3 linked regions of the Solitalea lacus genome follow. The protein of the gene in region 1 interacts with the protein of each later gene in a pairwise test. Links are inferred from orthologs where the notes say so. Each region holds a gene or a part of one and is shown in the gene's direction. Other genes may lie near its edges. The genes, in order: L2B55_RS04055, L2B55_RS02150 and ung.

Evidence for each region.
Region 2: the proteins of L2B55_RS04055 (region 1) and L2B55_RS02150 interact in binary tests that used the Escherichia coli proteins (3 or more experiments, as listed by UniProt). The link is inferred for Solitalea lacus from one-to-one orthologs.
Region 3: the proteins of L2B55_RS04055 (region 1) and ung interact in binary tests that used the Escherichia coli proteins (3 or more experiments, as listed by UniProt). The link is inferred for Solitalea lacus from one-to-one orthologs.

The regions. Positions count from the first base shown.
Region 1 is NZ_CP091740.1:950,524-961,438, forward strand. The notes cover bases 3,668-6,474. They hold L2B55_RS04055 (nucleoside-diphosphate kinase), read left to right. Parts: upstream 3,668-4,764; coding sequence 4,765-5,184; downstream 5,185-6,474. Other genes in these bases: L2B55_RS04050 (FKBP-type peptidyl-prolyl cis-trans isomerase), read right to left, coding at 3,685-4,569; arsC (arsenate reductase (glutaredoxin)), read right to left, coding at 5,259-5,600; L2B55_RS04065 (DciA family protein), read right to left, coding at 5,625-5,918; recF (DNA replication/repair protein RecF), read right to left, coding at 5,953-6,474. In the rest of the region: L2B55_RS04030 (asparaginase), read right to left, coding at 1-739; L2B55_RS04035 (TatD family hydrolase), read right to left, coding at 790-1,560; L2B55_RS04040 (FKBP-type peptidyl-prolyl cis-trans isomerase), read right to left, coding at 1,672-2,523; L2B55_RS04045 (DHH family phosphoesterase), read right to left, coding at 2,560-3,567; more of recF, read right to left, coding at 6,475-7,086; L2B55_RS04075 (YfgM family protein), read left to right, coding at 7,173-7,859; ribH (6,7-dimethyl-8-ribityllumazine synthase), read left to right, coding at 7,966-8,460; L2B55_RS18850 (hypothetical protein), read left to right, coding at 8,733-8,861; bacillithiol system redox-active protein YtxJ, read left to right, coding at 8,861-9,193; rocD (ornithine--oxo-acid transaminase), read left to right, coding at 9,305-10,549; L2B55_RS04095 (aspartate/glutamate racemase family protein), read left to right, coding at 10,629-10,915. UniProt on the Escherichia coli protein: Major role in the synthesis of nucleoside triphosphates other than ATP. The ATP gamma phosphate is transferred to the NDP beta phosphate via a ping-pong mechanism, using a phosphorylated active-site intermediate.
Region 2 is NZ_CP091740.1:506,626-517,463, forward strand. The notes cover bases 5,056-7,785. They hold L2B55_RS02150 (5-formyltetrahydrofolate cyclo-ligase), read left to right. Parts: upstream 5,056-5,997; coding sequence 5,998-6,573; downstream 6,574-7,785. Other genes in these bases: L2B55_RS02145 (HAD-IB family phosphatase), read left to right, coding at 5,056-5,985; L2B55_RS02155 (formimidoylglutamase), read right to left, coding at 6,574-7,620; L2B55_RS02160 (hypothetical protein), read right to left, coding at 7,645-7,785. In the rest of the region: purD (phosphoribosylamine--glycine ligase), read left to right, coding at 1-1,197; L2B55_RS02130 (hypothetical protein), read left to right, coding at 1,304-1,918; L2B55_RS02135 (formimidoylglutamase), read right to left, coding at 1,920-3,095; L2B55_RS02140 (NAD-dependent epimerase/dehydratase family protein), read left to right, coding at 3,618-4,592; more of L2B55_RS02145, read left to right, coding at 4,693-5,055; more of L2B55_RS02160, read right to left, coding at 7,786-7,980; hutI (imidazolonepropionase), read right to left, coding at 8,016-9,269; L2B55_RS02170 (exodeoxyribonuclease III), read right to left, coding at 9,339-10,106; L2B55_RS02175 (peptidylprolyl isomerase), read right to left, coding at 10,106-10,828. UniProt on the Escherichia coli protein: Involved in the removal of 5-formyltetrahydrofolate.
Region 3 is NZ_CP091740.1:3,217,504-3,228,323, reverse strand. Bases 1-2,712 are described here. They hold ung (uracil-DNA glycosylase), read left to right. Parts: upstream 1-872; coding sequence 873-1,553; downstream 1,554-2,712. Other genes in these bases: L2B55_RS13995 (metal-dependent transcriptional regulator), read left to right, coding at 2,139-2,712; L2B55_RS14000 (Lrp/AsnC family transcriptional regulator), read right to left, coding at 1,540-2,016; L2B55_RS14010 (hypothetical protein), read right to left, coding at 265-705; lysS (lysine--tRNA ligase), read left to right, coding at 1-182. Also shown: more of L2B55_RS13995, read left to right, coding at 2,713-2,795; L2B55_RS13990 (Nramp family divalent metal transporter), read left to right, coding at 2,801-4,687; SsrA-binding protein SmpB, read left to right, coding at 4,774-5,226; L2B55_RS13980 (protein-L-isoaspartate(D-aspartate) O-methyltransferase), read right to left, coding at 5,288-5,932; L2B55_RS13975 (hypothetical protein), read left to right, coding at 6,049-6,729; replication restart helicase PriA, read right to left, coding at 6,726-9,209; L2B55_RS13965 (DUF423 domain-containing protein), read right to left, coding at 9,281-9,673; L2B55_RS13960 (DUF3352 domain-containing protein), read left to right, coding at 9,784-10,820. UniProt on the Escherichia coli protein: Excises uracil residues from the DNA which can arise as a result of misincorporation of dUMP residues by DNA polymerase or due to deamination of cytosine.

The DNA.
Region 1 (10,915 bases):
CGAAGGCCTCCATTATGACAGCCCGGAGTCCAGGGGTGCTTAAAACTCCACTTACAAATCGTGGATCCATGCCTGGGAATAGTTTCAGCGAACCCACAGACGTGTCAAAGTATTTGTAAACTTTTAAAGGTTTTTCAGTGTGAGGGAGAATATATTTCTCGTTGTATTTCAAGCGTATGCCAGCCTCTGCCAGGGGATGGTAATTGGTTGAGGTAAAGGCCTGGAATTTTTCAGAGTCAAATTTTGTTGAACGATTGCCCCGATAAAGCATATAATCAAAGTAGATACATACTTCAGGTACCATTGCCTTGCCGTCTTCACGTTTGGCTGCAGCAATTTCGAGGGCGGTTAACAAGTTTTCTTTTGCATCCGTCCTAATTTCACCAATCGGTAATTGGGATCCGGTAAAAACTACAGGTTTGGCCAAATTCTCCAATGCATAACTTAGCGCAGAAGCTGAATAGGCCATTGTATCTGATCCATGAAGTACCACAAAGCCATCATACCTACTATAATTATCTTCAATGATTATGGCAAGCTCTACCCAAATCTCAGGTGTCATGTTCGAAGAGTCGAGAGTTGGGTTAAACGAATGCACTGCGAAATTATAGTTCAGCCGTTTCAGCTCAGGTACATTTCCGGTAATATGCGAAAAATTGAAAGGTTTAAGGGCCCCGGTTTTGGGGTCATTTACCATTCCAATTGTACCACCGGTATATATTATCAGAATATTGGTCATTTAGGTTATTCTTGGTTTATTGATGAATTTGCAAATAAAACCATTCCAAATTAAACTCCAAAAATAGATTTAGAATTTTCAGTGGTTATTTTTGCCAATTTTTCAATTTCCATTTGGTGCAAGTCGGCCACTTTTTGTGCAACATGAACCAGGTAGCTGCTTTCATTGGGTTTTCCTCTAAACGGCACCGGCGTTAAGTATGGAGAATCAGTTTCTAGAACGATGTGTTTTGGGTCGACTTGTTGAACCACTTTGTCGAGTCCGGCGTTTTTATAAGTAACCACTCCGCCAATACCTAAATAGAAATTCAAGTCAATAACATGCTTTGCTTGCTCAATTGTGCCTGTAAAACAATGGAAGATTCCCCGGAGTTTTTCGTCTTTTTCTTGTTCCAGTATTTCCAAAATTTCATCGAACGCATCCCGGCAATGAATAACGATCGGTAGGTTTAAATCTTTAGCCCAATGAATTTGTGTTTTGAAAGCTTGCTTTTGCTGTTCAATATGGGTTTTATCCCAATAAAGGTCGATTCCGATTTCGCCTATTGCATATATTCTATTAGAGTCAATTGCAGTTCGGATATGGTGGAGTTCCAACTCAAAATCATCTTTAACTGAGCATGGATGTAATCCAAGCATAGGAAAACAATTAGATGGGAATTGAGTAGCTAATTGAAATACTTGAGGAATGGTAGCACTGTCAACATTGGGTAAAAACAAACGAGATACACCATTGTCAAATGCACGTTGAATAGCTTGGGCTCTTTCTGATGCGTCTTCAGGTGAATAGTATTGATGAGTATGGGTGTCGGTAAGGATCATTGTTGGATAAATTGACTAAATGAGCTTTAAGTACGTTCATTTAAACAAAAAACTGCGGATGAATGTTCACCCGCAGTTTTTTGCAATATGGAATATGTTTTGCAAAAAAAATTATTTTGCTGCTGTTGGAGCTTTTGCAGGTTTTACATCAATAACTTGTAAATCAAACACTAATGGACTGTTTGGAGGAATTGGACCATTGCCCATTTCGCCATAAGCCAATTTGGCAGGAATTACAAATGTTGCGGATTCACCTTTTTTCAATAATTGTAAAGCTTCAACCCAACCGTCAATTACCATTCCTTTTTGAACTGGTAATTCAAATGGCTGACCGCGATCAACTGATGAATCAAATTTAGTTCCGTCTAATAATTTGCCCGTATAATGAACTTTAACAGTATCGCCTACTTTGATAGGTGTTCCTGTAGGAGCAGGGGTGCTGATATGGTAACGCAAACCCGATGCAGTTTTTGTGTAGGCTAATTTGCTAGTCGCTTGGAATTTGTCCATTGCTTTATTCGCATCAGATTCCATTGAAACTTTAGTTTTAACATCTTCAATCTTAACTGTAAACGTTAAATAGCTGCCAGACTTAATAAATGGAGGCATTTGCTGCATTCCAAGCTTTGGAGAGAAAATAGAATCAGCTAATATTTTGAAGGAAGCACTATCTCCTTTGGTAAGTAATTTAAAGGCATGCATCATATCTCCTTTAAACATTGATGGCTGAATGATTAATTCAAGCGGACCACGACCCTTATAGGTATTTAATAATACTGAATCACTATCGGTTTTATAAATTAAGTTTACTTTTACAAAGTCTCCTTCTTTAATTTTTTCGCCTTTATTTTCGGTATATATTTTGTACAATAAGCCCGAATCATCTTTCTTGTAACCGTCTTTGTTACAAGCAAACAGCACACCGGCTAGGGCTACTGCTACTACTGCAAATTTTACTTTCATTTCAATAATTGACTTTATTTTTTTTATGCTATTTGGTTAAACGTTCAACAATTCTTTATATTCTGGCAATATGGAAATAAACTTTTCTACAGTTGCCTCTAGTGACAGGTTCGATTGACCACCTGCTGCATTATGATGTCCCCCTCCTTCAAAGTACTTTTTTGCCACTTCGTTTGCCGGAAACTCACCCTTTGAGCGTAAAGATAATTTCACTATTTCGGCCCTGTCAATAATAATGACTGCGAATTTAATGTTATTGATTGAAAGTGCGTAATTTACGATTCCCTCCGTATCTCCGGAAGTAACTTCATATTTGGCTAAATCTTGTTGAGTTAGTGCGATGAGAGCTGTTCTGAATTCAGGGAAAACCTGTAATTTGTCTTTTAAACAATAACCTAAAAAGCGAGTTCTATTTTCAGAATAAGTATCATAAACCAACTCATGGATACGTGAGTTGTCTGCTCCCGCTTCTATTAAATCAGCAACAACCTTATGAACATGTGAAGTTACTGAGTTAAAACGGAAAGAACCAGAGTCTGTCATTATTCCACAATATAAGCAAGAAGCAATTTGCTTGTTTAGTAAATGCTTGTCGCCCATTTGTACCATAAAATCATATACCAGTTCAGCGGTTGCACAAGCAGCTGCATTCCATAAACGGAAATTGTCAAACCCTTCCGGCTCTAAGTGGTGGTCGATCATTACTTTTTGCGCCAAGGAGGCACCTATAACATCCCCCATGCCATTTATCCTGCGTAGGCCGTTAAAATCTAGGCAGAAAATAAAATCTGCATCAGCTATTAATTTTTCAGCTTCGGCTTGCTTTTCAGTATAAACCAACACCTCCCCATTGCCCGGTAGCCAATGTAAAAAGAATGGATAATCAGTGGGCGTAATTACATGCACATTGTGACCTTTAAGCAGCAAATAATGATACAAGCCTAAAGATGATCCCATTGCATCGCCATCAGGTTTAGGGTGAGTGGTAATAACAATGTTTTTAGGGGTTTGTAAAAGCGGCTTTAAATCCGTAATCGCTTGCATATAATTTATTAAAAGGGTCGAATATAGGGATTTAATGTTAATTTCGAGTCACGAATTAGCAAGTGTACCTAATCTGCTTAGTTTATGACCCGAAATCAATGATCTATAATAGGCAAGCTATTTTTTAGGCTTTATATCTATTAATTCTACATCAAAAGCTAAAATACTATTAGCCGGTATATCTGCTCCCATGGCTCTTTCACCATAAGCTAAACCTGAAGGTATTACCAAAATTGCTTTTTCTCCTTTTTTTAGTAATTGTAAACCTTCATCCCAACCCGCAATTACCATTTTTTGTCCTACCACAAACTCAATAGGCTGGTTTCGATCATACGAAGAGTCGAATTTCTTGCCATTTAATAATTTGCCTGTATAATGTACACTGATCGTGTCTCCAGCTTTGGCTTTCTCTCCTTCGCCTATATTAAGAATAGAGTATCGAAGTCCGGATATTGTGTTTTTTAATAGAAGTTTGTTTGTCAGCGCGTAGTCAGCAATGGCTTTGTCTTCTGTTGCTTTACGTTTTGCGGCCGCAGCCTTAGCTTCAGCAGCTAATTGCTGTGGTGTTTTTACATCAATAACTTTAATTGTATAACATAAGAATCGGTTAGCCCCTAAGAATGAAGGACGTTGTGCGTCTGTCGGAGCTCCTTTAAATAAATGGGCGCTGCTTATTTTAAAAGTTGCACTGTCTCCTTTAGCAAGCAAAGTAAGAGCGTCCATCACTTGGGCCTTGTCCATTAATGTGTCAAGTTTAACAGTTGTTTCTATAGGCTGTTTCAGTTTGTAAGTGCTCTGCAAAACCGAGTCTTTGTCGGTTTTATAGACCAAATGAAACTTTACGTAATCACCTTGTTTAATTTTTACCTTTTGCGGAGAGGTGGATGTTTTTAGTATTTTATAGTATAAGCCACGTTTGGTTTGCAAAAAACCAGTAGTGAACGCAATAGAACTAAGGCTAGCGGCAACCAAAACGGCTGCGATTTTTTTTACAGACATCATCAAATGGAGATAAGAGTTATATCAAATACAATCAACTTTAAAATGGAGGGCTAAAATAAAATTTAAAAGTCTATCTTTGCGGCAAATTTTTAAAATAGCTTTAATCAAGCTTATCTCGTTGTATGACAGCTTTTAAGATTGATTAAGCCTAGTAGAACCAGTCAAGTTAAGTACAATAAAATTTATCAATAAAAGATGGCTACAAACAGAACCTTCACAATGATTAAGCCTGATGCAGTGGCAAATGGCCATTCAGGCGCTATTTTAGATCGCATGATTAAAGCAGGCTATAAAGTTGTTGCGTTAAAATACACTAAATTATCAGCGGAAACTGCAGGACAGTTTTATGCCATTCACAGTGAGCGACCTTTTTACAATGATTTAGTAAGCTTCATGTCTTCAGGTCCGATTTACGCGGCTATTTTAGAGAAGGATAACGCAGTAGAGGATTTTCGTAAATTTATCGGTGCTACTGATCCAGCAAAAGCTGATGCAGGTACTATCCGTGCTGACTTTGCAAAATCTATTGATGCAAATGCAATTCATGGTTCTGATTCAGATGAAAACGCTGCTATTGAAGGCAACTTCTTCTTCTCAAGCTTTGAGCGTTTCTAATAAGCTTATTGGCTAGTTATAATAAGAGCGCCGGTTAAATTAATCGGCGCTCTTTCTTTTTCAATGATTGTCTATTACTTTATAAATTCAATAACCTTTTCTATTGGACGCCCAATTACTGCTTTGTTACCATCAATAATTACCGGGCGCTCCATTAATTGCGGGAAATCAATCATCGCTTTAATTATTTCATCATCAGAAAGACTTTTTCCTGCAAACTGCTCTTTCCATAATTCTTCTTTCGTGCGAACCAGCTCAATTGGTTTAATGCCAATTAGTTCGATAATTCCTTTTAGCTGATCAAAGTCAAGTTTATTATCAATGTATTTGATAATTTCTATCTGCAGTCCTTTTTCTTCCAAGGTTTTCAGAACATTCCTGCTGGTGCTGCAACGAGGGTTATGTAATATTTTCATTTTATAATGTTAATGAGGAATTATCTATAAGAAAACAACATCATCAATCAGCTTGCTTCCAGTTCTGTCGTTTACAACTTCAACAATTTTATCTTTTGCACGGGTAAGTTCATGGCGAAGCGCGGCTGAGTCGAGCCGAACAAATAGCTTACGGTTCCGAATAAATAGTTCAGAAGTTCTGTTAGCCACCATTGGGCCCATAATATCGGACCAGGATTGCACAATGTTCACTTCATTGTATTTATCCTTCAGTTTATAGGTGTTAAGCAATAGCTCTATTGCTTCTTTAAGACTTTGTTCGTTTGATTTTTTAAACATAATTGATTGGTTTCATCGATCAGTTGCTGTTTGCTTATGCATTAAATACTTCGATGTTTTTTAAATGACCGCCTTCTACGGCGCCTTTATCTACTTTAAACACTTTTATCTCTCTCGCAATCTCATTAAAGACTTTTTCAACTCGCTCACGATTAGTGTCGGTAATGAAAATTTGTCCAAAATTGTCATGTACTACCATTTCCATCAGCTTTTTGATACGCAAATCATCAAGCTTGTCAAAAATATCATCAAGCAATAAAAGTGGCTTAAAGCTCTTAATTTGAGTAAGATAACTGTATTGGGCAAGTTTTAGTGCTATTAAAAAAGATTTTTGCTGTCCTTGTGAACCGAATTTCTTCAGGGGATAGCCATGAATTGAAAATTCTAGTTCATCTTTATGGATGCCAAATCCTGTTCTCTGTAAAAGACGATCTTTTTGAAAGTTACGGGCTAGTCCGACTTGGTAACTCTCATTATTTAGCTGTGAATTGTATTGTAAGGTTACCTGTTCCGCTTCTCCACTAAGGTAGCGATAATGTTCGTCAAAAATAGGAGTGAATATCTCTAAAAAAGTTTTACGTTTTTGATAAATCTCCGTTCCGGTGACAATGAGCTGCTGATCATAAATGGACAACAAATCAGTATCATATTGACCAGTTTCAGCAAACCGACGTAACAAACTGTTGCGATTGGTTAGATTTTTATTGTACAGAATGAGGGTGTCTAAATATTTGTTATCGGTTTGCGAAATAACATTGTCAATAAACTTTCTTCGTTCTTCACTGCCTTCAATTACCAAACTAATGTCGTAGGGCGATATCATCACCAATGGAAACTGTCCAATATGGTCAGCCAGACGTGTATAATCTTTTTTGTTACGTTTAAACTGTTTCTTTTGATTGCGCTTCAGTCCGCAATAAATAGTTTCTTGCAGTTCTTGTTTTTCAAATACACCCTGCAGCATAAAATAGTCTTGCTCGTAACGTATTTGTTGGCTATCAACCGGATTAAAGTAACTTTTGCACAGCGATAAATAATGAATGGCATCCAGTAAATTGGTTTTCCCGGCGCCATTATGCCCCACAAAACAATTTACCTCCGGATGAAACTCTAGTTCTGCCTCCGGGTAATTCTTAAAATTGAGTAATGTAAGTTTTTGCAGGTACATCCGACAAAATTAAGCATCCTCCAAATAAAAATCGGACTTGCGTAAAAAGATTAAAATAGTATTTTTGCGCACTCAATATAGTACAAATGGCAAATAATCAAGAGAATAATCATCAAGATATCGGTGGTGGTTTAGATTTACAAGGGCAGTTCGGTAAAACAGAACAATTTGTTACAGAAAATAAAAAAAGCCTTTTAATCATTTTAGGCGCAGTGGTTGTTATGGGTGGTTTATTCATTGGATGGAACCTGTACCATAAAAGCCAGGATAAAGAAGCGCAAGACCAAATGTTCAGAGCTGAGCAATATTTTGAGGTTGATTCATTAGATAAGGCGCTGAACGGTGATGGAAACTATCCGGGCTTTGCAAAAATTATTGATGAATATAGTGGTACTAAAGCTGCTAACCTTGCTTATTACTATGCAGGTATTTGCTACCTGAAAAAAGGTGAGTACCAAAAAGCCATTGACCATCTTGAAAGCTACAGTTCAAAAGACGAAGTCACCAGTGCTACTTCATTAGGAGCTATCGGTGATGCTTACAGTGAGTTAAAGCAATATGAGAAAGCCGCTGATTTTTACCAAAAGGCAGCTGATAAAAAATTGCAAAGCTTTTCGCCAATTTATTTAATGAAATTGGGTATGATTTACGAAGAGTTGAAAAAGAACGATAAAGCTATTGAAGCATACAATACAATTAAAACTGAATATAGTGATTCTCAGCAAGCTCGTACAATTGATGAGTACATTGCTCGCGCAGAAGCTAAGTTGTAATCAGTTGAATTGAAAGAGATTGAAAACGGTGAACGGTGTTTTAGCTGCTCACCGTTTTTTTATTTTAAAGTAAATATTTTTAATCATTAATTAACCATTTATCAAGATGGCTACAGCATATAAAAATCTTTCCGATTTTTCAGAATCAGAGGTTCCTTCTGCAGAAGGGTTTAAGTTTGGGATTGCGGTTTCTGAATGGAATCAAAAAGTAACCGGGGCATTGTTGCATGGCGCTATTGAAACGCTAAAAAAATATGGTGCTTCTGAGGAGCAGATAGTTGTTCATGCGGTACCTGGTACTTTTGAATTAAGTACCGGAGCGCAACTGCTATTAGAATATGGTGATTTTGATGCCGTAATTTGCTTGGGTTGCGTTGTTCAGGGTGAGACTCGTCATTTTGATTTTATTTGTGATGCGGTATCGCATGGTATTACAAACGTGGCTCTACAATATAAAAAACCAGTGATTTTTGGAGTTCTTACTACCGACAATATGCAACAAGCAATTGAGCGATCGGGTGGGCGTCATGGCAACAAGGGCGATGAAGCCGCTGTTACAGCAATTAAAATGGTTGAATTTGCTAAAAAAATGAAAAATTAATAACCAAAAGGCAAGTTTTACGTATAAATGGTTATGAAAAAATCAGTTCTACTGTTCATGCTTGCCTGTATATTAGCAGTGCCGGTACTAGAGGCTTGTTCCTCATATCAGTGTCCCGCCTATAGTTCGGTAAAAAAAGCAAAACCGGTAAAATCTAAAGGCAAAAAGAAAGATCGATTTAAGGACTAATTTTTGCATAGTATTTATAATCAGTAAACCTTATTTCGTTTTATTGATTATTCTGTTAAATTAATCAACTAAACTCATAGCTAATGAAACGTATTGCTATTCTCCTTCTCTGTGCATTTGTTGCAGGTACTGTTTTAGACTCTTGCCGCAGCGGCGAAAAATGTCCGGCTTACTCTACAGTTAAAAAAGGTAAAAAATCAAGATATTATTAATGAATTGGATTGAGCTGACTGCTGAAGTGCAATTGCAACAGATCAAGGCAAAAAAAAGTTTTAGTATTATTTTTAAGCACAGTAGCCGTTGTTCAATCAGCTTATTTGCTAAAAAACGATTTGAGCAGGATTGGACTGAATTACCTGCTGAAACTGAGCTATATTTTCTCGATTTGTTGAATTATCGCCCTGTTTCGGCAGCCATTGCTGAGATTTTTCAGGTGCATCACGAATCTCCTCAATTATTATTGATTAAGGATGGGGAGTGCATCTATGAATCGTCCCATGGTGAAATAAACGTTTCAGATACCCTGGAACAGATGATTATATAAGTAACAAAGCCCGGATTGTCCGGGCTTTGTTGATTATGGTAATTTGTTGAGAATAAGTTCAAAGTCAGTTTTATTAAGGCTATCTTTGTTGCCCTACTCAATTACATAATTATGACAGAAGCAGTTTTAGGATCACTTTCAACAGAGCTGATTGAATTGGAGAATAAGTATGGTGCACATAACTATCATCCTTTACCCGTTGTACTTGATAAGGGTGAAGGAGTATATGTTTGGGATGTTGAAGGTAAACGTTATTACGATTTTCTTTCTGCATATTCTGCCGTAAACCAAGGGCATTGTCACCCTAAAATTATCAGCACTTTAATTGAGCAAGCCCAAAAGCTTACACTCACTTCACGAGCGTTTTACAACAGTACATTAGGCGAGTATGAAAAATTTGTAACAGGGTACTTTGGGTTTGATAAGGTGCTTCCTATGAATACAGGAGCCGAGGCTGTTGAAACTGCAATTAAAATTTGCAGAAAATGGGCATACGAGAAAAAAGGTCTCGTCGAGAACTCTGCCCAAATTATAGTTTGTGAACAGAATTTTCACGGACGTACTACCACAATTGTATCTTTTTCAAGCGACAAGGGTGCCAATAAAAACTTTGGACCATATCCTGAGGGTTTTATCCGTATTCCTTATAATGATATTGATGCCTTGGCGAAAGCTTTAGAAAATCCTAATGTTGCCGGTTTCTTAGTGGAACCTATTCAAGGGGAAGCAGGTGTTTTTGTGCCTGATGAAGGTTACCTTACTAAAGCTCACTCGTTATGTAAGTCGAATAATGTGTTGTTTATCGCCGATGAGGTGCAAACCGGAATTGCCCGTACCGGTAAATTACTAGCATGCGACCATGAGAGCATTCATCCGGATGTATTGATTTTAGGTAAAGCCATTTCGGGAGGAGTACTTCCAGTGTCTGCTGTTTTGTGTAATGATGAAATCATGGAAGTTATTACCCCGGGAACTCATGGGTCTACTTTTGGCGGGAATCCGCTAGCCAATAAGGTGGCAATGGCTGCATTATCGGTAGTTAGAGATGAACAATTAGCTGAAAATGCAGAACGCTTAGGGAGATTGTTTCGTGCTGAGATGCAGAAGCTAGTGGATGAAACAGAGCTGTTAGTTTTGGTGCGTGGTAAGGGCTTATTAAATGCAGTAGTTGTGAACGATACAGAAGATAGTTCAACCGCATGGGAACTATGTGTACAGCTTAAAGAGAATGGGTTATTGGCAAAACCAACTCATGGAAATATTATTCGTTTTGCGCCTCCATTGGTTATGACTGAGGAGCAGTTGATGGAATGTGTGAACATCATCCGCAAAACTGTTTTAGCGTTTAAGAAATAAAAAACTAATTTTCTAAAAAATTAAAAACGGCAATTCAATACTGAGTTGCCGTTTTTTGATTACATAAAATTAACAGAATATGAAAAAGCTTGGTCTGATCGGTGGAATAAGCTGGGTTTCAACAGCCGATTATTACAAATTGATCAATGAAGGTGTAAATGAGCGTTTGGGTGGATTAAATTTCGCAGAATGCATGATTCACTCATTCAATTATGCTGATATCAAAAGAAATAATGATAATAATGATTGGGATAGCACCTTAAAAATGATTACTCAGGCATCATTAGGCTTGAAACTGAGTGGTGCAGAGGCAATTATTTTATGCGCAAATACAATGCATAAAATAGCTGATGATTTAGAGGAGAT
Region 2 (10,838 bases), 440 kb from region 1 along the record:
CAATTATTTATTGCACCTGGAAATGCCGGAACGGCTTCTTGCGGACAAAATGTGGCAATCAAAGCAACTGATTTTGAAGGTATAAAAACGTTTGTGCTTCAAAATGAAATCAAATTAGTAGTTGTTGGACCGGAAGAGCCATTGGTGAAAGGTATCCACGATTTCTTTTTGGCTGATGAACAACTGAAATTGATTCCGGTTATTGGTCCTCAGAAATTAGGAGCAACTCTTGAAGGAAGTAAAGATTTCTCTAAGCAGTTTATGAAACGCCATAATATTCCAACGGCAGCTTATGCAAGTTTCACTGCAGATAAGTTGGAAGAAGGCCTGAGATATTTAGAAACACAATCGTTACCAATTGTATTGAAAGCGGATGGTTTAGCGGCAGGTAAAGGTGTTTTAATTTGCGAATCACTGGAAGATGCTAAGAGCGAATTAACAGCAATGCTAGCTGATGCTAAATTTGGGGATGCCAGCAAAACCGTAGTTGTTGAGCAGTTTTTGAAAGGGATTGAACTATCAGTATTTGTATTAACAGATGGTATAAGCTATAAATTATTGCCTTCTGCAAAAGACTATAAACGAATTGGTGAGGGTGATACTGGTTTAAATACAGGAGGAATGGGTTCAATTTCTCCAGTTCCGTTTGCAAATGAAGCATTTATAAAAAAGGTAGAAGAACGCATAGTTATCCCTACTGTTGCAGGCTTAAAGAAAGATAATATTCCATATAAGGGCTTTATTTTTATTGGTTTAATGAATGATGGTGGTGAACCTTACGTAATTGAATACAACGTTCGAATGGGTGATCCGGAAACCGAAAGTGTATTGCCTCGTATCAAATCCGATTTAGTTGATTTGTTCCTTGGTGTGGCTAACGAAAATCTTGCTGAAAAATCTTTTGAAGTTGATGAGCGTACTGCAACAACAATTATGTTGGTTTCGGGTGGATATCCTGGCGATTATGAAAAAGGTAAGGAAATATCAGGATTTGACACGGTTGAAGGTAGTATGGTTTTTCATGCTGGTACCACTCAAAAAGACGGCAAAATAGTTACAGATGGCGGACGTGTAATAGCCGTAACTACACTTGGTGCTGATATCCCTTCGGCACTGGCTGTTTCTAACGCGAATGCGAAAAAGATCAGTTTTGATGGTAAATACTATCGTACCGATATTGGCTTCGATTTAAAATAGATAAACAATAGTCATTGTGAATAAAACGGTCCGGCAGCTCTTGTTGTCGGGCCGTTTTATGTTTTTATAAAGAAATTCATTAGATTGATGAGACAAAACGTTTATTATGAAAATCAGTTTTAGACTCCTTTGCCCATTATTGATTTTAGCCTCACTTTTTACATCTTGTTCTCGTGAACTAATTTTTGTGAAAGTAAATCCAGCCATTAAAACTGAAATTACTCATACGGAGTTGAAAAATGATAGTGATTTAGCTGTGAATAATATTGAAGAATCTGATTTATTACAAGTGATTAAGGAGGGAAGAGATGTGGATTCAACTTTAAATATCGATATGGCGGTTAATGAACCGCAATTTAATAGGTCCTTAATATCCAAAACGCCAGATCAGGATTCTGAGCGATCTTTAACCAAAACTTTAAGTCTAGAGAATACAAAACAAAAACAACAGCTTTACTCTAATAAAACTTATCGAAGGAATTATACTTTCAAAAAACATTATGATTATAAAGTATTAATGCCAGTCCCTCCTCAAAATGGAAAAACTTATTTGGGTGCAGCATTAATGATTGTTGGGGCAGCCGCAGTATTATTGGGAATTTTTTCAATTACAGGCGGTGCCGGAGCAGTTTGGGCAATAATACTAGGCTCGTTAGCATTCATTGCCGGGGCTGCCTTCCTGGTTTCTGGCTCCATGTCTAGCCGATACCGAAATAAATAATTTATATCAATTTCTGATAAGTTCTCCACCAACGATCAGGCATCTCGCCGTTGCTCGCAATCTGGTAATCATTATAGCTGCAAGGAACTAAGTAAAATCGCTCATTTTTGGTTTTATTTGGGAATGGAACTTGCATCCACCATCTTCCTGTCTTAGGGCTTTTATAAAAAATAACCTCATGGCTATCTGTTGTTAAGAAAGCGCGGTACTTGGTCATATCCTCTGTTGGATTAAAAGGATAGTCCTGTTTCCGATTATAATAACCTTCTATAAAACACCAAATCATTTGGGCTAATAAATGAGCTGTTTGTCCGTTCTTGTCGAAAAGTGGATTTACTTCATAAAAACCAATCGAAAGTAACTTATCACTCATGCCCGCATAACGGCACAACTGACAAATTTGTTCACCATAAAAGCCGTTAGGGGAAGCATTGCCATTTCCAGGAGCATCGCTTTGACGAATTGACGATACGTCAAAACTAATCATGTTGGCGTTTCTAATTATCGGTTCTGCATCTTGCAGGTTTTGATTGATTTCTCCTAAACGATGGGTGTCGAAATACAATTTATCCATTAAGCGCAGGCTATCTTGGCTCACGAAATAAGTTTGATACCCAATATTACTATAGTTAAACAAGTTGTTCGGCTCGTGTAAGATGATGCTGTTTAAGTATGATTTCGAATTGGTTTCTTGATCTTCAGCGGTCGTATCTAAATCAAACTGATTGTCAATAGAAACCAAGTCTACCCTTTGTTCTATTCCTTCATAAGCCAGGTATTGGGCATAAGTAAGATTCTGCCCGCCTCCAATAATGATTGGAACAATATTTTGTTTCATCAACTCTTCGCAAACAATCCGTAGTGCAACATAGGTGTCGCGTACTTTTTGTCCTGCCCTAATATTGCCTAAGTCAACAATTTTAGCTTTGAAATCACCTTCTGTAAGTTTATATAAATACTTGCGAACGTGATCGGGAGCAGTTGCGCAACCAGCGTTTCCGATTGAAAGTCGATCTTCCTCAACTCCTACTAATGCAAGGTTCATTCCTTCCAGGTCAGGGAAATTACCTTCTTCCATAAAAGAGGTAATTACGCTGCCTAAATGGAACGGCTCAAATTTTAATGAGGTATTTATTGATTCAAGATTGATTGGAGAAAGAAAATCAGACAGATTCATGGGGTACTATGGTTTTTGCAGCAACAAAGTAACGAAGGAAAATGGAAAAAGGAAATGGATTGTGCCTTAATGCTTGATCTAAGAATTGTAATTTATTTTAAAGTATTGTAAGTCAATGTGATAAAGGCGAAATTTATATTAGTACCATGTCTCTGCCTAAAACCATCAACCCAGGGAGTATCAGTTTATTCCCTTGATGACTCAATTAGGAGAACTGTTTACTAAAGAACAGCAGTTAAAGACGTTACTTTACTTTCCATTTACCAGGCTATTTAAAGCAGAAGAGGAATTGGTCGCAAATAAGGTTGCCTATTGTTATTGCTGTGGTTTCAATAGGAATATTTTTCTTTGTTACTCAGGAGCAAATTGCGGGTAGAATATTAGCCCTTATAACTGCATTAACTGCACTTGTGCCTAACGTGCTTAATTTATTGCAAAGCGGAGGTTCCTCAAAAACTAATACACCGACTTAAAAGAGTCCTCCCCTAAAATTTCTATCTTGCGGAGGTAAAAAAAATATTTATGATTTTTATCACCGGCGCAACGGGTTTTTTAGGAACTCAATTGGTGCTTGATTTAATAAATGCAGGCAATAATGTTAGAGCGCTTAAACGCGCTTCCTCCTCAATTCCTTTCCAACTGCAAAATAAACCAATTGAGTGGGTTGAAGGCGATGTGCTTGATTATCACTCATTGGAAGATGCAATGCAGGGAGTGATGCATGTCTATCATTGTGCCGCTAAAGTTGCATTAAATCCAAAATATAAGGCTGAAATGTATAAAACCAATATTGAAGGCACTGCAAATATTGTTAATGCGTGTTTAGCTATGGGCGTAAAAAAGCTTATGCATGTAAGTTCAATTGCAGCGATTGGTTTTGCCAAACCTGGTGAGTTGATAACGGAAGATCATAAGTTTGAATACCTGCCTACCAATACTGCATATGCCATTAGTAAGTATGAAAGTGAAAATGAGGTTTGGCGTGGAGTTGCAGAAGGCTTAGAGGCAGTTGTTGTAAATCCTAGCATTATTTTGGGCATGGACAATTGGGAGCGAGGAAGCGGTCGGTTGTTTGGAGTAATAAATAAAGGTAATAAGTTTTATGCTGCAGGCGGTTGTGGCTATGTTGACGTTAGGGATGTAAGTGCCTGTATGATAAAACTGATGGAAACTGAAAAAATTACGAACAAGCGTTTTATTTTAAATGCTGATAATCTGAGTTTTAAAGAGTTGTTTGCTCTAATTGCAAATCACCTGAATAAACCTGCGCCATCCATCAACATAAAAAAATGGCATTTAGAAATTGGATGGAGAGCAGCTAAGCTTATTTCATGGATTACAGGAAAAGAGCCTGCATTAACCCGTGATACTGCAATTTCAGCTCCCGTAATCCAGTTCTATTCAAATCAAAGAATTATGAATGCTATTGGTCATTCATTTATTCCGGTTCAACAAAGTATTGTGGATATTGTTGCACGACAAAAAACACAGCTTTAAATCGTTTATATTTGTAATAAATACGAAAGTTTATTTCAAAATTAGAAACAATTGTAGATTTTTGTTGTGACTATTAATAGTAAAGTAAGGAAATAGAGCTTTGAAGAACCGATATATCATTGATTTCGACAGTACCTTTACCCAGGTTGAAGCATTAGACGAATTGGTAAAGATTTCGCTAGATGGACATCCTGATAAAAATAAAGTATTAAAGCAGATTGAAGACTATACAAATGCCGCCATGGAAGGGCGTTTGTCGTTTACAGAAAGCTTGCGTGAACGCGTGAAATTGTTAGGCGCTAATGAAGAGCATCTTAAAAAATTGGTTAAGGTATTGAAGAAAAAGGTTTCGAAGTCTTTTTCGCGTAACCGTAAATTCTTTGAGAAGCATTCTGATGAGGTTTATATCGTCTCAGGCGGCTTTAAGGAATTTATCACTCCGGTTGTAAGTGATTACAAAATCAGACCTGAGAACATTTATGCGAATACCTTTGAGTTTGACAAGAAAGGAACTATTGTAGGGTATGATACAGAAAACCCGTTGTCTCAGGAAGGTGGCAAGGTAAAGCTCCTGAAGGAACTGAATTGGGATGGTAACTTATACGGCATTGGCGATGGTTATTCCGATTTTCAACTGAAGGAATCAGGGTTGATTAAAAAATTCTTTGCTTATACTGAAAATATTGAAAGATCGAGTGTGGTAAAAAATGCCGATCACATTTTGCCAAGTTTTGATGAGTTTTTGTATGTAAATAATTTGCCAATGGCTATTTCATATCCTAAGAACAGGATACTTTGTTTATGCCTTGGTGATATTCCTGAAGAGTCAATCAATATTCTGAAAAAGGATGGTTTCTCCATTCGTCATAAATCATCTTTTGAAGAAAAATATGTAGCGGATGTGGGAATGTTATTGGTTGGTAGTAATGTTATTGTAGAGCCTGAAAAGTTGCAAGTAGCGTCAACACTTAAAACAATTGGTTTTTTGGGAAGTGCTAAAGATAAGCTGAATCTTGAGTTGTGTACCAAAATGGGGATTGTTGTTTTTGACGATCGTAAGAATAATCCGCGTAATAGTGAATTCATTCCTAAACGTATGGCCGACTTCATCAATAAAGGATCAAGTTATTTAAGTACCAATTTTCCGAATATTCAGCTGTTAACACAAGAAAAGGCTCATCGCTTAATACATATTCATCAAAATGTGCCAGGTATAATGGCTCAAATTAATAGTGTAATGGCCAGTCATGGCATTAATATTTTGGCTCAATACCTTAAAACCAATGAACATATAGGATATGTAATTACAGATGTAAATACTGAGTACGATAAAAAGGTAATAAAGGCCTTGAAGAAAATTGAGCATACCATTAAGTTCAGGTTGTTGTATTAGGAATTATTAGAATTGGAGTCGTCAAAGGCATATTTGCGTAAGCTGTACCTTTCAAAAAGGAAGAATCTTTCGGAGGGAGAGTTTGATCAAATAAATCACGCTTTACTGCAGCATTTTAAGCAAATTGATTTTACGAATATAAAGGTACTACACCTATTTTTGTCAATTGTTGAAAAGCATGAGCCTGATACCTCGTTATTGATAGCCTTTTTAAAAAGAGAATATCCTCATATCAAAATTGCTGTTCCCCAAAGTAACTTTTCATCGTTAACGTTAATGCACTTTTTAATGGATGATGAATTGGAGCTGGCAAAAAATGACTGGAATATTCCTGAGCCGGTTAAAGGGAACCTGGTATCGCCAGAAGAAATTGACATGGTATTGGTCCCCCTTTTAGCTGTTGATAAAAAAGGATACCGGGTTGGTTATGGCAAAGGCTTTTATGACAGGTTTTTAATCGAATGCAGATCAGATGTTAAAACAATTGGTTTGTCTCAATTTGAACCCATTGCTGCCATTTTGGATTATAATGAGTTTGATATTCCGCTCGATGAGTGTATCACCCCCACCCAACTTATCCATTTTTAACTATTTTCTTACCGCTTTAATAAAATCGCTAACCAGGTATGCAATGGTTTTGGCTACCCGATTGTCATTGTTATTGTTGGCAAGTGAAGGAGCTCCCTCGGCTATATGCAAATAGGCTGGTTTTAATAAGCATGCAGTATTATGAATGTAACGTCGTGCATCATTTACCATAAATCCGCTTTGCGTTTCAGCGCTTGATGGGATGTTAACAACAGTGTCAAGATCGATTTCAATACCTGTTGGAAGATCTTTTACGAAGTTAATGCCTTCTAAAACCGCAGAAGCTAGGTCAATTTTGGCATGTAGATAAATACTCTCAAATGTTATATAACCTAAATCTGGATTAGATTTTAGTTCATTAAGTACAGTTTGTGGCTGATAGTTCTGCTGTAAGCCAAGCATGAAATAATTCTTCAATAATTTTTCGTGGTAGGCATAACTAAAGCCATTGCCGCTGTGGCGACCTTCCAATGGACGAAAATCAGAATGAGCATCCATATTGATGCAATTGATCATTCTGTTGGGTAGTTGTCCTGCTTCATGTAAACCTTCGGCAACTGATTTAATTATAGGATATGAATTATTATGCCCGCCTCCTATTACTACTGGAATTTTACCTGCCTTAGCAATAAGTCTTACGATTTTAATTACACGCTTATCTACTTCTTCAACCAGTTTTCGGAGCTCTGCAGCTTGGTCATGCAGGAGTGGATTTAGCTTTTCGGAAGCAGCAAGCAGATCTGTAAAATCGATATGTCCCAGAACTAATAGTTCACTGCCGGAAAAGAAATCGTTGCTTTGAATATTCAATATGGCTTTCAATGCACCGCTCCAGGCATTATGAGCTCCTGTTCGCCCGAGGTTTGCCTTCACTCCTATATCCTCGGGTAATCCCAGTAAAACAAATCGGGCGGGAGAATTGACCAAGTCTTCCAGGAGATTATTGACTGAGGCTACGGTTAATACGCGTTCTCCTATTTTGGTTTCGTGTTCCCGGATGGAGGTCAGGCCTAAAATATACTCATCCGAATAAACTTGCAGTTTCATGGTGTTATTATTGGCAGGTTAAATTTATAGGTATTTGAGGAATGAGAAAAGCTTTCGTGTGTTTAAATATTCCGGATTGTTGTCGTTAAGGTAAGCTTCCTTCTCAAAACAGATATGGTGGTAAGCCTTATTGGTATCTCTGCAGATAATCCATCTAGCCAAAAACTCAATTGCATACCACAAATAAAAGAACACTAAAAGTAATTCAATTTGTTGCCGCAAATGAATGCGTTCATGATTTATTAGTGTCCAATCTTTTTTCAGTTCAGTTGATTTTAGAATCACAAACGGCCATAAAGTAATGGCTTGAGCAAAATTGCCCGTCAGCATTTTAAGAAATCGTTTGGAAACTAAAATCATAAGTCTTTTTCTTTAATTGTTTTAAAGACAGTTTGCTAAATTTTTCTTCCCTTAATTAAAATTGAATCAATTAAGTTGGATCCGAAAGCATAAGGTATGAAGTTTACCGAAGGAATAGCTTTTGTAATTATTAAATTGGCTTGTTTACCCTTTGTAATACTGCCGTGAGTCGTAGATAAATCCATAGCATAAGAGCCATTTAAGGTTGCTGCATTTATTGCTTCGTTAGGAAGCATTTTCATTTTAATACATGCTAATGCGACAACTAAATTCATGTTTCCTGATGGAGTGGTCCCTGGGTTGAAATCCGTAGCCAGAGCTACTCCTAACCCGGCATCAATCATTCCCCGTGCATTTGCAAAAGGGATGTTTATAAACAAAGAACAAGACGGTAATAATGTTGCCATGGTTGAGGCTCCCTTTAAGGATTCAATAACAGCATTATCTGTAACTTCTAAATGATCAACAGAAAGTGTCCCTTTTCTTACACATGCTTGTGTTGCTCCTAAGTTGGTAAATTGATTTGCATGAATTTTGGCCTTTAATCCAAATTTGGCTCCAGCTTCAATCACCCGTTCGGTCTGTTCAATTGAAAAGTAGTTTTGTTCGCAGAAAGCATCAATATAATCTGCAAGACCTTCATCGGCAATTTCTGGAAGTAACCTATTTAGAAGCATGTCTAAATACGCTTCCTGATTTTGCTTGTATTCTTGTGGAAATGCATGAGCCCCTAAAAATGTTGCTTTTACTGGCAATGGAAACGTTTCTTTTAAGCGCCGTATGACACGCAACATTTTTAATTCAGCTTCGTAACTCAATCCATAACCGCTTTTAATCTCAATAGCACCGGTTCCTAAACTCATTACCTCTTGTAGGCGAAGTGCAGCACTGTCGTAGAGTTCGCTTTCAGATGTATTTGCTAGTTTGCGGGCAGAGTTAAGAATACCTCCGCCAGCAGCTGTGATCTCTTCGTAGGTTTTTCCCTGGATCTTCATCAAAAATTCTTCTTCCCGCGAGGCGGCAAAAACTAAATGTGTATGAGAGTCACACCAAGTTGGTAATACCAATTTGCCTTGAGCATCTACAATTTCAGACTGTGTGCCTTGAGCCAGAGAAAGCATTTCGGTATGCCCAAGGTTGTCCATTGAGCCAAAGTCGGCAATTTTGCCATGTTCTATTTTCAACCAGGCATTCTCAATTGAGGGGAGTTCAGCCATTTCAGCTCCTTGGAGTCTTAATTTTCCTTCAGGCTGAATACCGCAAAGCTGTTTTATATTGACGATTAACATTTTGTAATTACCGGGTTTAGGTTACAAATTACGAGTTATTTCTAATCCAAAACTCATAACTTGTTAATTTTAAAGTTCTAAAAGTATGGGGCAATGATCTGAATGCTTTGCTTCAGGTAAAATGGTTGCTCGTTTTAAACTAGTCTCAAGCTCTTTTGTGACCAAATGATAATCGATGCGCCAGCCTAAGTTTTTGGCTCTGGAATTAGCCCTGAAACTCCACCAGGTATAATTGTGAGGTTCTCTGTTGAAATGGCGAAACGTGTCAATAAAACCGCTGCTAATAAAATTTTCCATCCATTCGCGTTCTTCAGGTAAAAAGCCCGAGGAGTTTGCATTTGATTTAGGATTGTGGATGTCAATGGCACGATGGCAAATATTGTAATCGCCGGAGATAATTAATTTAGGATATTTCCAACGTAGTTGAGTTGCATATTCCATAAAGAAGTCCAAAAACTCAAACTTTATATTTTGCCGCTCTTCTCCACTTGATCCGGAGGGAATATATACACTCATCACCGAAACATCCGCAAAATCAACCCTAACCATTCGTCCTTCAAAGTCGTACTGCTCGTGTCCACAGCCAAACTCAACTGCCTCCGGCTGTAAACGCGATAAAATTGCCACGCCACTATAACCTTTTTTTTGAGCGGGATACCAATACTGATATCTGTATCCCATTTCTTCAAGTAGGGTGATTTCCTGTGGAATGTTTTCAGGATGGGCCTTAATCTCTTGCAAACAAACAACATCAGCAGCAGTAGCTTGTAGCCAGCTTAGCCAACCTTTTGAAATTGCAGAACGGATACCGTTTACGTTATATGAGATAATCTTCATTAGTTACTGCTCTTTTGCTGCTTCTTTAATTCCTTTTCTAATTTTTTAGTTTCACGCTTTGAAAGTAATTCAACTTTCATTCTTATGTCCGTAACAGGGCGGTTATTTTCATCTGTTTTGGTGGAAGCAATTTTATCAACCATTTCAAGGCCTTTTACGACCTCCCCATATACAGTATAGTTTTGGTCGAGGTGAGGAGTGCCGCCAATTGTTTTATAAACTTCTCGTTGTGAAGCCGGGATTTTTCTGCCTTTCAACCGGGTTTGTTCTAACTTAGCTAAATCTGCATCAGTAAATTTCTTTCCTTGAACAATATAAAATTGGCATCCGCTTGAAGCTTTAGCCGGGTTGTTATCTCGTGCTGCAGCTAAAACTCCTTTTTTATGAAACAAACTGTCGTTAAACTCTGCTGGAATGGTATAGCCTGTATCGCCTTCTCCCAATACTTTGTCTTTGGGTGCTCGTTTTGAATCAGGGTCTCCACCTTGAATCATAAAATTTTTAATTACTCGGTGAAACATGAGGCTATCGTAAAAGTGCTGCTGAGTTAATTTAATAAAATTGTCTCGGTGCAGTGGAGTAGAATTATATAACCTGGCGATACAAATTCCAGAATCTGTGGTAAATTTTACGTAGTAATTAGGTTGTTTTTTTTGAGCATGGGCTTGTGTTGTATTGAAAAGAGCAATAAAAGAAAGTAACGTATAAAAAAGCTTTTTCATGTAATTTTAA
Region 3 (10,820 bases), 2.3 Mb from region 1 along the record:
TTGCTATAGGCGTTCCTGTTGAGTGGGTGCAGGTAATTCGTAAAATGGGTTTCAATACCATTGAGGATTTTAAATCCGCGAATCCGAACAAAGTATTTAACGATATGGGAGGGTTAAAAAAGAAAATGAAGCTTGATCTTAAAAATCCATCTTTGGATGAAGTAAAAGCTTGGATTGAATAATCTCTTGATTTATACTGAACAAAATATTAAACGCGTTACTGTTTGGTAACGCGTTTTTTAATTTACAATAAACTGGCCTATATTATTTACGTTTATAAACAAGTTTGGTAGCAATCTGACCGTCTGCATTAACATCAATCATAACAATTGTAAGGTCAGTTGTGGTAAGAGAGTAATTGCCGAAAACCGTCTCAGGCGCATTCTGTCCAGTTTTTACTAAAATTGTACTGCCGTCAATTCTGTAATAAAGAGAGGTGATGACTGCGTTGCCGTCTGCATCAACCTGAGAAATTATTTTATCCACCTTAAATTCGATTTCAAGCTTATCTTTTTCCGCAAATTGAGAAATTGGTATGGCAAAGCTGCTGGAAAGTTCGTTTTTACTATTGTAGTTTAATACTTCAGCACTTTGCAGTTTCCAGCTTCCTTCAAAGGTAGGCTGAGGTTCCGCATCATTTTTGCATGAAACAAGTAATGAAATGCTGGTCAACAATGTCAAGATTAAAAAAGTAATTTTTTTCATATGATGGTTGTAATTGTTTGTAATAAAATATAATCAATAGTTTATATCCTTAATACGGTAAAAGATAATTGATAGTTACGAAGTTTTAAACAATATCTTTTACCGTAAAGCAGCATTCAGAAACTTGTTGAGAGCTAGATTTTGTATCTTGCGACAAAATGAATACTATATCTTTTGCATTGGAGCCGTCATGGCTGACTGTTTTAGAAGAGGAGTTTGAAAAAGAGTACATGAAACAATTACGTACTTTTTTACAAGATGAAAAAAGCAAGGGCTTTACAATTTATCCTAATGGAGCAGATATATTTAATGCATTTAACTTTACCCCTTTTGAAAAAGTTAAAATTGTAATCATTGGACAAGATCCTTATCATGGGGAAGGTCAAGCGCATGGCTTATGTTTTTCGGTGCAAAAAGGTGTATCAGTGCCACCATCATTAAAAAACATCTATAAAGAGCTTGAAGCTGATTTAGGTATCGACGTTGCTAATCACGGATCGTTAACAGAATGGGCTGAGCAAGGTGTTTTGTTATTAAATGCAACGTTAACCGTACGCGCCAATCAAGCAGGATCACATCAAAACAAAGGTTGGGAGCTGTTTACGGATAGGGTTATTAGGAAATTATCAGAACAGAAAGAAGGGTTGGTGTTTATTTTGTGGGGTAATTTTGCTAAAAACAAATCTACATTAATTGATCAAAATAAACATTTTGTATTAACAGCAGCCCATCCGTCACCATTTTCAGCTTATAATGGGTTTCTGGGCTGCAGGCATTTCTCTAAAGCTAATGCATTATTACAGCAACAAGGCTTAACTCCGGTTAACTGGCAAATTACTTGTCAATAACGATTGGGAGAGAAGGCTTTACATTGCTAGAAAGGATCATCATGGTGCTTTGGTGGCCGATTTCTTCAATCTTGCTCATTTTTTCCAAGATAATTTTTTCATAGCTTTTCATATCCTTAGCTACCAGCTTAACCACAAAATCAGATGAGCCGGTTACGTGGTGACATTCTACTACTTCATCAATTTCATTAATCTTTTTAATGAATTTATTACGGGAATCAGGGATGTTGAGGTTAATAGTAATTTGAATAAAGCATTTTACTGTAAACCCTAATGATTCCTCATCTACTGAAGCGTGATAACTTTTAATGTAACCTTGGTTTTCGAGCTTACGAACGCGTTCCAGCGTTGGTGCAGGCGATAATCCAATTTCGTTGGAAAGCTGAAGATTCGTAATTCTTCCGTCTTTTTGCAATAGCTTGATTATGTGTAAGTCTATTTTATCGAGGTGGTGTCCGTTCATTGTTTTATTTTTCGTGCAAATTAGCGAATTTATTTACCACCAAACAATATTTTGCCAAAAAAAAATTTGGGTATTTTAGATTAGTCTAAAAAATATATTAGCTTTGACTGTTTTTATTAAGGATGAATTCATTTACAGAGGAAAATTATTTAAAGGCAATATTTAAATTAACTGAAAACAGCGTAGGAAACGTAACCACCAATGCTATTGCGGAAGCAATGAATACCAAAGCTGCCTCGGTTACCGATATGATTAAAAAACTAGCTGAGAAGAAGTTGGTTAACTACGCTAAGTATCAAGGTGTTAGTTTGACAAAAAAAGGTGAAGAGATTGCCGTGCAAATTATCAGGAAGCATCGATTATGGGAGTGTTTCTTGGTTAATAAACTTCATTTTAAATGGGATGAAGTACATGAAATTGCCGAAGAGCTTGAGCATATCAATTCAGATAACCTGATTAATCGTCTTGATGAATTTTTAGGTTTTCCTAAATACGATCCTCATGGTGATCCTATTCCGTCAAAAAACGGTGTTTTTTCAGCCAATAACTTTTATAAACTATTGAAATTAGAAGTAGGAGACTCTGGTAAAATTGCTGGAGTATCCGATCATAGTAACTCATTTCTTCAATTTCTTGAAAAGCAGCAATTGGGGTTAGGGACATCTATTTATATAACTGAAAAAAATGAATACGACCAATCTGTGCTGATAAGTCTGGCAGATGGTAGAAATCTGTTTTTAAGTAAAGAAGTAGCAAATAACATTCTGATAGCGAAGTAAGCAATATGGCAGAAGTTCAAACAACAACCTCCTTAGGCGAAGTACACTCAAGCGTAAGTATTCCTCAACATAAAAGCACTTGGAAACGTTTTCTGGCGTTCGTTGGCCCGGCTTATATGGTAAGTGTTGGTTATATGGATCCGGGTAACTGGGCTACCGACATTGCCGGTGGAAGTAAATTCGGTTATCATTTGATTTGGGTGCTTCTAATGTCAAATTTAATGGCGCTGTTGCTGCAAAGTTTAAGTGCTCGTTTAGGCATTGTAAGAGGCTTGGACTTGGCGCAAGCTTCCCGTAAAACCTATCCCAAGTTCATTAATATATCGCTTTATTTCCTGGCTGAAATAGCCATTGCTGCATGTGACCTGGCTGAGGTAATAGGAATGGCCATCGGACTTAAATTGCTGTTTGGTCTACCTTTAATTTGGGGTGTTTCAATAACTGTGTTTGATACGCTTATTATTCTCTTCCTGATGAATAAGGGCATTAGAACCATGGAAGTTTTTATTGTTTCGATGGTTTCAATTATTGGCCTGTCATTTTTGGTTGATGTTTTTATCGCTCAACCTGATTTTGGAGAAGTTGCAAAAGGTTTTAAGCCCTCTATTTTAGGAGGGGATGCTCTTTATATAGCGATTGGAATAATAGGAGCTACAGTAATGCCACACAATCTGTATTTACACTCATCCTTAGTGCAGACACGAAAGATTGGTGGTGAGCGAAAAAGCCTTAGAGAGGCCCTCAAGTTCAATTTTTTTGATACTACGATTGCACTGAATCTTGCATTTTTTGTTAACGCGTCTATTTTGATTTTGGCAGCCGCCGCATTTCATAACAATGGATATTATGACGTGGCTGATATTGAAGATGCTCATGAGTTGCTGACATCAATCTTCGGGTCATTAGCTCCGGCACTATTTGCAATTGCTTTAATTGCGTCCGGACAAAGTTCTACCATTACAGGAACCCTAGCCGGCCAAATTGTAATGGAAGGTTATTTGAACTTACGTATTAGGCCATGGTTACGTAGATTGCTTACTCGTTTAATTGCAATTGTTCCTGCCTTTGTAACTATTATTTGGTTGGGCGAGGAAAAACTAGGGGAATTATTAGTACTCAGTCAGGTGGTTTTAAGTTTGCAATTAGGGTTTGCAATAATTCCACTCATTCATTTTTGTAGTGATAGAATGCAGATGAATGGCTTTGCTATTAAATTATGGGTGAAAATATTGGCCTGGATTTGCGCAACGCTCATCATTTCGTTAAATGTAAAACTGGTGATAGAAGAAATTACAAGTTGGATTAAAACAGCAGGTAAAGATGTAATCTATATCTATATTTTTGTGATACCGATTGCCATTTTATGCGGTTGCTTACTAATCTATGTGATTTTCTCGCCTTTTGTTAGAAGGAAAAGCCCTAAAGACGACTTTTTGCCTCACGGAGAAGCTTTGGATCTCGAGTCTCCTGAAATTATATTCTATAAAAACATTGCCGTAACAGTTGATTTTTCAGAAATGGATAAGCACTCAATTCGTAATGCTTTGGTTCAAGGGGGCAAAGATGCTTCCTATACCTTGATCCATATTGTTGAAACAGCAGGGGCTCAATATCTTGGGCAGAATATTAATGATTTTGAAACCCGTAGTGATATCAGAAACCTGGAGAAATATGTAGCCGAGATTGAAGGAATGGGATATGATGTAAGCTATCAAATAGGCTATGGTAATCCGGCAAAAAGTATCTCTGAAATTGTAAATTCAAACCCGATTGATTTATTAGTAATGGGGGCACATGGTCATAAAGCCTTAAAAGATGTTATCTTTGGGGCCACAGTTGACACTGTAAGACACAAAGTAAAAGTGCCGGTGTTAATTATAAAACCACAATGATTGAGTGATAGGGGGAGAACAGGGCCACGGCATAAATCAGGCCATTTTTTCATCCAAACACTTTCTCGTACATTCATTAAATAGACATGTCGGGTAATAACATTAATATAAAGAATAAAAAGGCGTACTTCGAGTATCATATAATTGATAAGTATACTGCCGGAGTAAAGCTATTAGGAACCGAGATTAAGTCGGTAAGAGAGGGCAAAGTGAATATAAATGATGCATTTTGTGCTTTTATGGATAATGAGCTTTACATCCGCAATATGCACATTGCTGAATATTCGCATGGTTCATTTTATAATCATGAGGCTAAGCGTGACAGAGTTTTACTTTTGCAGAAAAAAGAATTAAAAAAATTAGCTCAAAAAACAAAAGAGAAGGGCTATACAATTGTGCCTCTTTACATGTTTATCAATGAGCGCGGTTTTGCTAAAATTGAGATTGCACTTGCTCAGGGGAAAAAAGAATTTGATAAACGCGAAAGTATTAAGGAGCGAGATGCAAAAGTAGAGATGGGCAGACTGAGGAAGTTTTAATAATGAGATTTACAATTTTAGATTTTAGGCTAAAATTGTAAATCTTGAATTGTCGACTTATTTACCAAGCCTTGTCACCAATAAGGGGTACGAACCTGAATTGGGCAAATTCTACCTTTTCAAACTCGTTTTCAGATATCCTTAAAACGGTTGTCATGGTTTGAACTTGTTCATCACCCACAGGGATAACCAAAATACCTCCAATTGCCAATTGTTTTAATAATGTTTCAGGAATACCAGGTGCTCCGGCGGTAACCAATATTTTGTTGAAAGGAGCCTGTTCCGGTATGCCCATAGAACCGTCCCCTAAATAAAAATGAGGGTGATAGCCTAATTTAGGCAAAAACTTAGTCGTTTTGTCATACAGCTCTTTTTGTCGTTCAATAGTATAGACTTCTGCACCCAGTTCCAATAGAATGGAGGTTTGGTAACCCGAACCTGTTCCAATCTCCAAAACTCTCTCTCCCGGTTGAATGTGCAATAGTTCTGTTTGGTAGGCTACCGTATAGGGTTGTGAAATAGTTTGCCCTGCATCAATTTTCAGCGCCTTATCAGCATAGGCAACCTCTGCAGTGTATTTGTCAACAAAAAAGTGTCGCGGAATCTTTTCAATAGAAATTAGAACCTTTTCATCTTTAATGCCTTTCTCTCTCAGCTGCTTAACCAATACTTTTCTTAATCCTTTGTGTTTATATGAATCGAGCATTAAATGTGAATTTTAATTAATAAAATATCAAAAATACAATAAATTTGACTCAATTTATGAAAGGGGGCGGTGAAAAAGCCAAACTCTTATTTGCTTTTCAAATCTAATTTATTCAAATGATCAAACTTAGACTATTATTTATCTTAACTCTTTTATTTTTATTTAGTAAACCATCAGAGGCTCAAAATATTTCGCCTTATAAGTATAGTTTTGGCCTTAATTTGGTAAGTTATAATGAGCAAATTCCTGTTGTAGGAACTGATTATAACAACAATGACTATGTTGCTAGCTATGCAAACGAATTAATATTTAAAGTTCGGAATAATCTTTTTTCTTTTCGCTTAGGTGCTAGATATAATCACTTTAACGATCAAAATCCAACGCCGGATTGTGCAACTTGTGCAAGCAATACTGGTAAGTATCAAAATTTAAAGGTTGGCTTAGGATTTGAACGCGAGTTTTTATACACATTAGTTCGTCCAGTAATCGGTTTAGATTTATTTTATTATCGATCAGATTATAAAGGGCAAACATTACCATCATTAGGGGTAGAATCAAATTATACAAATAACAGAAATGGAGCAGGGTTTTCTCCATTTATTGGTATTAAATTTTATCCTGTTGATCGAGTAACAATAATGGCTTCCTCATCAATTGAAAGTATTTGGTTTCATGAGAAATCAGAAACAGAAACCAATGGGATTAAATATTCAACTCCAGGACACTATTCGTTTGAAACTTATTTTAATCCTATTGCCGGGCTAACCCTGATATATAACTTTGGATCTGAGGATTAATAGGGATCAACATCAATCTTTATCAGGCTGTTGCGGTTCTCTTTTTGAGTATAAAAGCGTTCAATAGCAGCCTGAATTAGCTGTTTAACTTTACCAATTGAAACATTCTCTCTTTCAACCTTAATTAATATTGTTTTGATATAAAAATTACGGATTCTAACAATTAAAGGAAATTCAGGTCCTAAGACGCGTTTCCCTAATTGTAACTTCAGATCTTTGGCTAAAAACTCAGCTGATTCACTTACTTGGTTAAGGTCCCTGTTTTTAATGTCAATTTGAATTAAACGGAAAAATGGAGGATACTGGAAGCCACTACGCTCGGCCAATTCTGCCTTGAATAGCAAATCGTACTTATTGTACATTACCCACTCAATCACTTTATGCGAAGGTTGATTACTTTGAACAATTACTTTACCTCTACTATTTCTTCGGCCGGCACGTCCGCTAACTTGAGTCATTAATTGGTAGCTGCGTTCAAAAGCTCTAAAATCAGGATAATTGAGCATGGCATCGGCATTGAGAATGCCAATTAAACTGACATTTTCAAAGTCTAACCCTTTGGTGACCATTTGGGTTCCAACCAAAATATCAATTTTGCGTTCTTCAAAATCATTAATTAACTGTTGGTAGCCATATTTACTTCTGGTCGAATCGAGGTCCATGCGTGCAATACGTGCCGAAGGAAACATAATGGCAAGTTCATCTTCAATTTTTTCTGTACCAAAGCCTTTTTGTTCAACTTGGGTGCTGCCACATGCCGGACAACGATAGAAAATCTCTTCCTTAAATCCGCAGTAATGGCAGTGCAGTTTGTTATCATGTTTATGATAGGTGAGACTTATATCGCAATTAATGCATTTCGGTGTAAAACCGCAAGTCCCGCACACGAGCATAGGCGCATACCCTCTACGGTTTTGAAATAAAATTATCTGTTCTTTTTTGTTTAATGCCAACTCCATTTCTGTAAACAGTAAACTGGAGAAATGGGAGCGCATTGATTTTTGTTTACGCTCTTGCTGTAAATCAGCTACTTGAATTTCGGGAAGTTGAACACCTCCAAAACGTTCGACCAACGAAACCAATTTATAGCGACCGCTGGTTGCATTGAAGTAGCTTTCTACAGATGGTGTAGCCGATCCCAGAATTATTTTAGCGCCATGAAGGTGGGAGAGGTATAAGGCTGTATCGCGTGCATTATATCTCGGAGCAGGATCAAATTGCTTGAATGAGGTTTCATGTTCTTCATCAACAATAATCAACCCTAAATCGGCAAAAGGTAGAAATACTGATGAACGAGCCCCTAAAATGATCTTATATTGATTTTTAAGCGTTTTCTGCCAAATCTCAGCACGTTCATTGTCATTGTATTTGGAATGATAGACGCCAACATTGTCACCAAAATAGGCCTGCAAACGCTGAATCATTTGGGCCGTAAGGGCAATTTCAGGAAGGAGGTACAGTGTTTGTTTTCCGGTTTTTAAGCAGTCCTCAATAAGCTTTATGTAGATCTGTGTTTTGCCGGATGCAGTTACTCCATGCAATAAAACAGGCATGTTTTCCGTAAATCCCTGTAATATTTCAGTCAGTGCGCTTTCTTGTGCAACCGACAGTGTATAGTTTTTTATTAGTTCAATTTCGGGTTCCGAAAATCGGCTAACTTCTTTCTTTTCAATACGAAAAATATCCTTGTCAACCAATGCCGTGAAAGCTGCAGCCGAAGCACCACTTTCTTCCATTAATTCTTTTTTACTAACAGAGGATTTAATTTTTGAAAGATGGAGATACACCATCAATAAATCCACCTGTTTAGGAGCACGCTCAAGTAATTGAAACAGCTCTTTTAATTGTTCAGGACGATTGTAAGCTTTGTGCAGTTGTACAAATGTTTCAAATTTAGGCTTGTATCGGTTATTGAGTTCTTCAGAAACTAAAACAATTTGTTTTTCATTTAACGACTTAACGATAGGCATTACCAATTTTTGCCCCAGTACTTTCATGATGTCGTTAATACTCAACTCGTCTTTAATTTCAAGCGCATCAACAACTAGGTACTCCTTATCAGTAAGCAAGCTCTTATCGAATGTGTGGTCCCGATTCAGTAAAACTTTGGTTTCGCTAGCCAATTTCATGGCCGAAGGAAGGGCCGCATTCATTACTTCGCCAATGTAACACATGTAGTATGATGAAATCCACTGCCACATGCGTAATTGATTTTCGGTAATTAATGGCATGTCATCCAATATCGAAATGATATATTTAGCTTCATACAATGTTGGAGCATCAGTTGTCAGTTGATTTACCAGGGCGGTATATACTTTGTTTTTTCCGAACTGCACCACAACCCGTTGCCCAACTCTTATCTGTTGATTCAATTCATGCGGAACTCGATAGGTATAATTGCGCGAAATAGCCAATGGGAGTATCACCTCGGCAAATAACGTTACCCTGTCGTTATAATCACCATTATGAAGCTTAAGCATATAGGAATTGAGCTGTTAGATTTTCGATATTAAAAATAGACAACGCAAATTCGATGATAAGTTACTAACACTTACATTCGTTCGCGCATAGCTCCAATAAAGATTGACATCCAGCCAATAATAAAGGATATACCCCCGAATGGAGTTATGATGCCAATAAAAGTTGTGTTGCTTATGCCAATAAGGTCTTTTAAAGCCAAAATGTATAATGAACCGGAGAACAAAACAATTCCGGCAAGGAAAAACCAAACAGCTCTTAAAAATGAACTTTTAACGGATATTTTAGGGTAAAATGCCAAAACCAGCATCACCATAGTGTGGTAAAATTGATATTGAACTCCTTTTTCCCAAATAGAAAGCTGGTAATCATTAAGCAGAGGTTTAAGTCCGTGAGCCCCAAATGCACCCAGTCCTACAGCCAGAGCTCCGCAAATGGCTGCAATCATTAAAACTTGTTTTTGCATGAACGGAAGGTTAATCGTTTTATGAAATAAGCAACAAAATTAACAACAGTTTACAAGAAATAAACGTTAGAAAAGTGTAAAAGTATATTTTTGTTTATAAATCATTCTCAATGAATAAATTTTGGGCAACAGTGATATTACTGATTACAGCAGTAATCTCAGTGGCATACTTCTATTTTAAAAACTTAAACTCAAGTCTCTCGCAAACACAACCTTTTAAAGCTATTCCGGTTACGGCAGCTATAGTTGTTGATTTTCAGCATTCTGATGAACTTTTCTCCTTTTTTAAAAAGAGTGACATGTTTACTAATTTGTTTACATCTAACCAGAATGAAAAATTTAAACTGCTAAACAGCTATTTTCTTCAGCATGCTGATTTAGGAAAACAGCTTAAAAAAAGTCGGATGCTTGTATCTCTTCATCCTACAACAGCCGGAAATACCGAATTGTTATTTGTCGTTGCTATAGATAACCAAGAAGAACTGAAAAACTATTTTAAAAATTTGGATGATAATGAAACTGGATTAAAGTTTTCAACCAAGAAAATTGAAGATACCGACGTTTATGCAATTTCACTTGAAAATAAAGCAGTGTTTTCGCTGTGCAGAACAAATGGCATGTTGATTGGGAGTTTTGATGAGCAGTTGATAAGAGAGAGTATAGAAGTGCAAAGGAATACCGCTGCTCCTTCATTCGGGACGTTTTTTAAGGTGGAAAATGTTAAAAAAATGGCATTAAATGCTTCTCTTTACATTAATTATAAGCAATTGCCAGTAGTTGTTGATGCTTTCTTGAACAAGGCGGACCAGGGAGAATTCAATTTTTTGTCACAAATAGCTCAGTCAAGCTTTCTCAATCTTAATTTTAAAAGTGATGCACTTATGTTTAACGGCATTACTCAGGCAAGTCTTTCCAATGCAGAGTATTTAGCTTTGTTTTTAAATCAAAAAGCACAAAAAATTACAATTCCATCTGTTGTAGCCAACCAAACATCGGTTTTAATTGATTTCGGCATTAGTAACTATTCACAATTTAAAAAAGATCATAAAGTCTTTTTGGGGCAAAGCAAACAAATTGGAGCCTATGATACGTGGTTAGATTCATTCAATAAAATATATAAATCAGACTTTGAAAATGATTGGGCTGA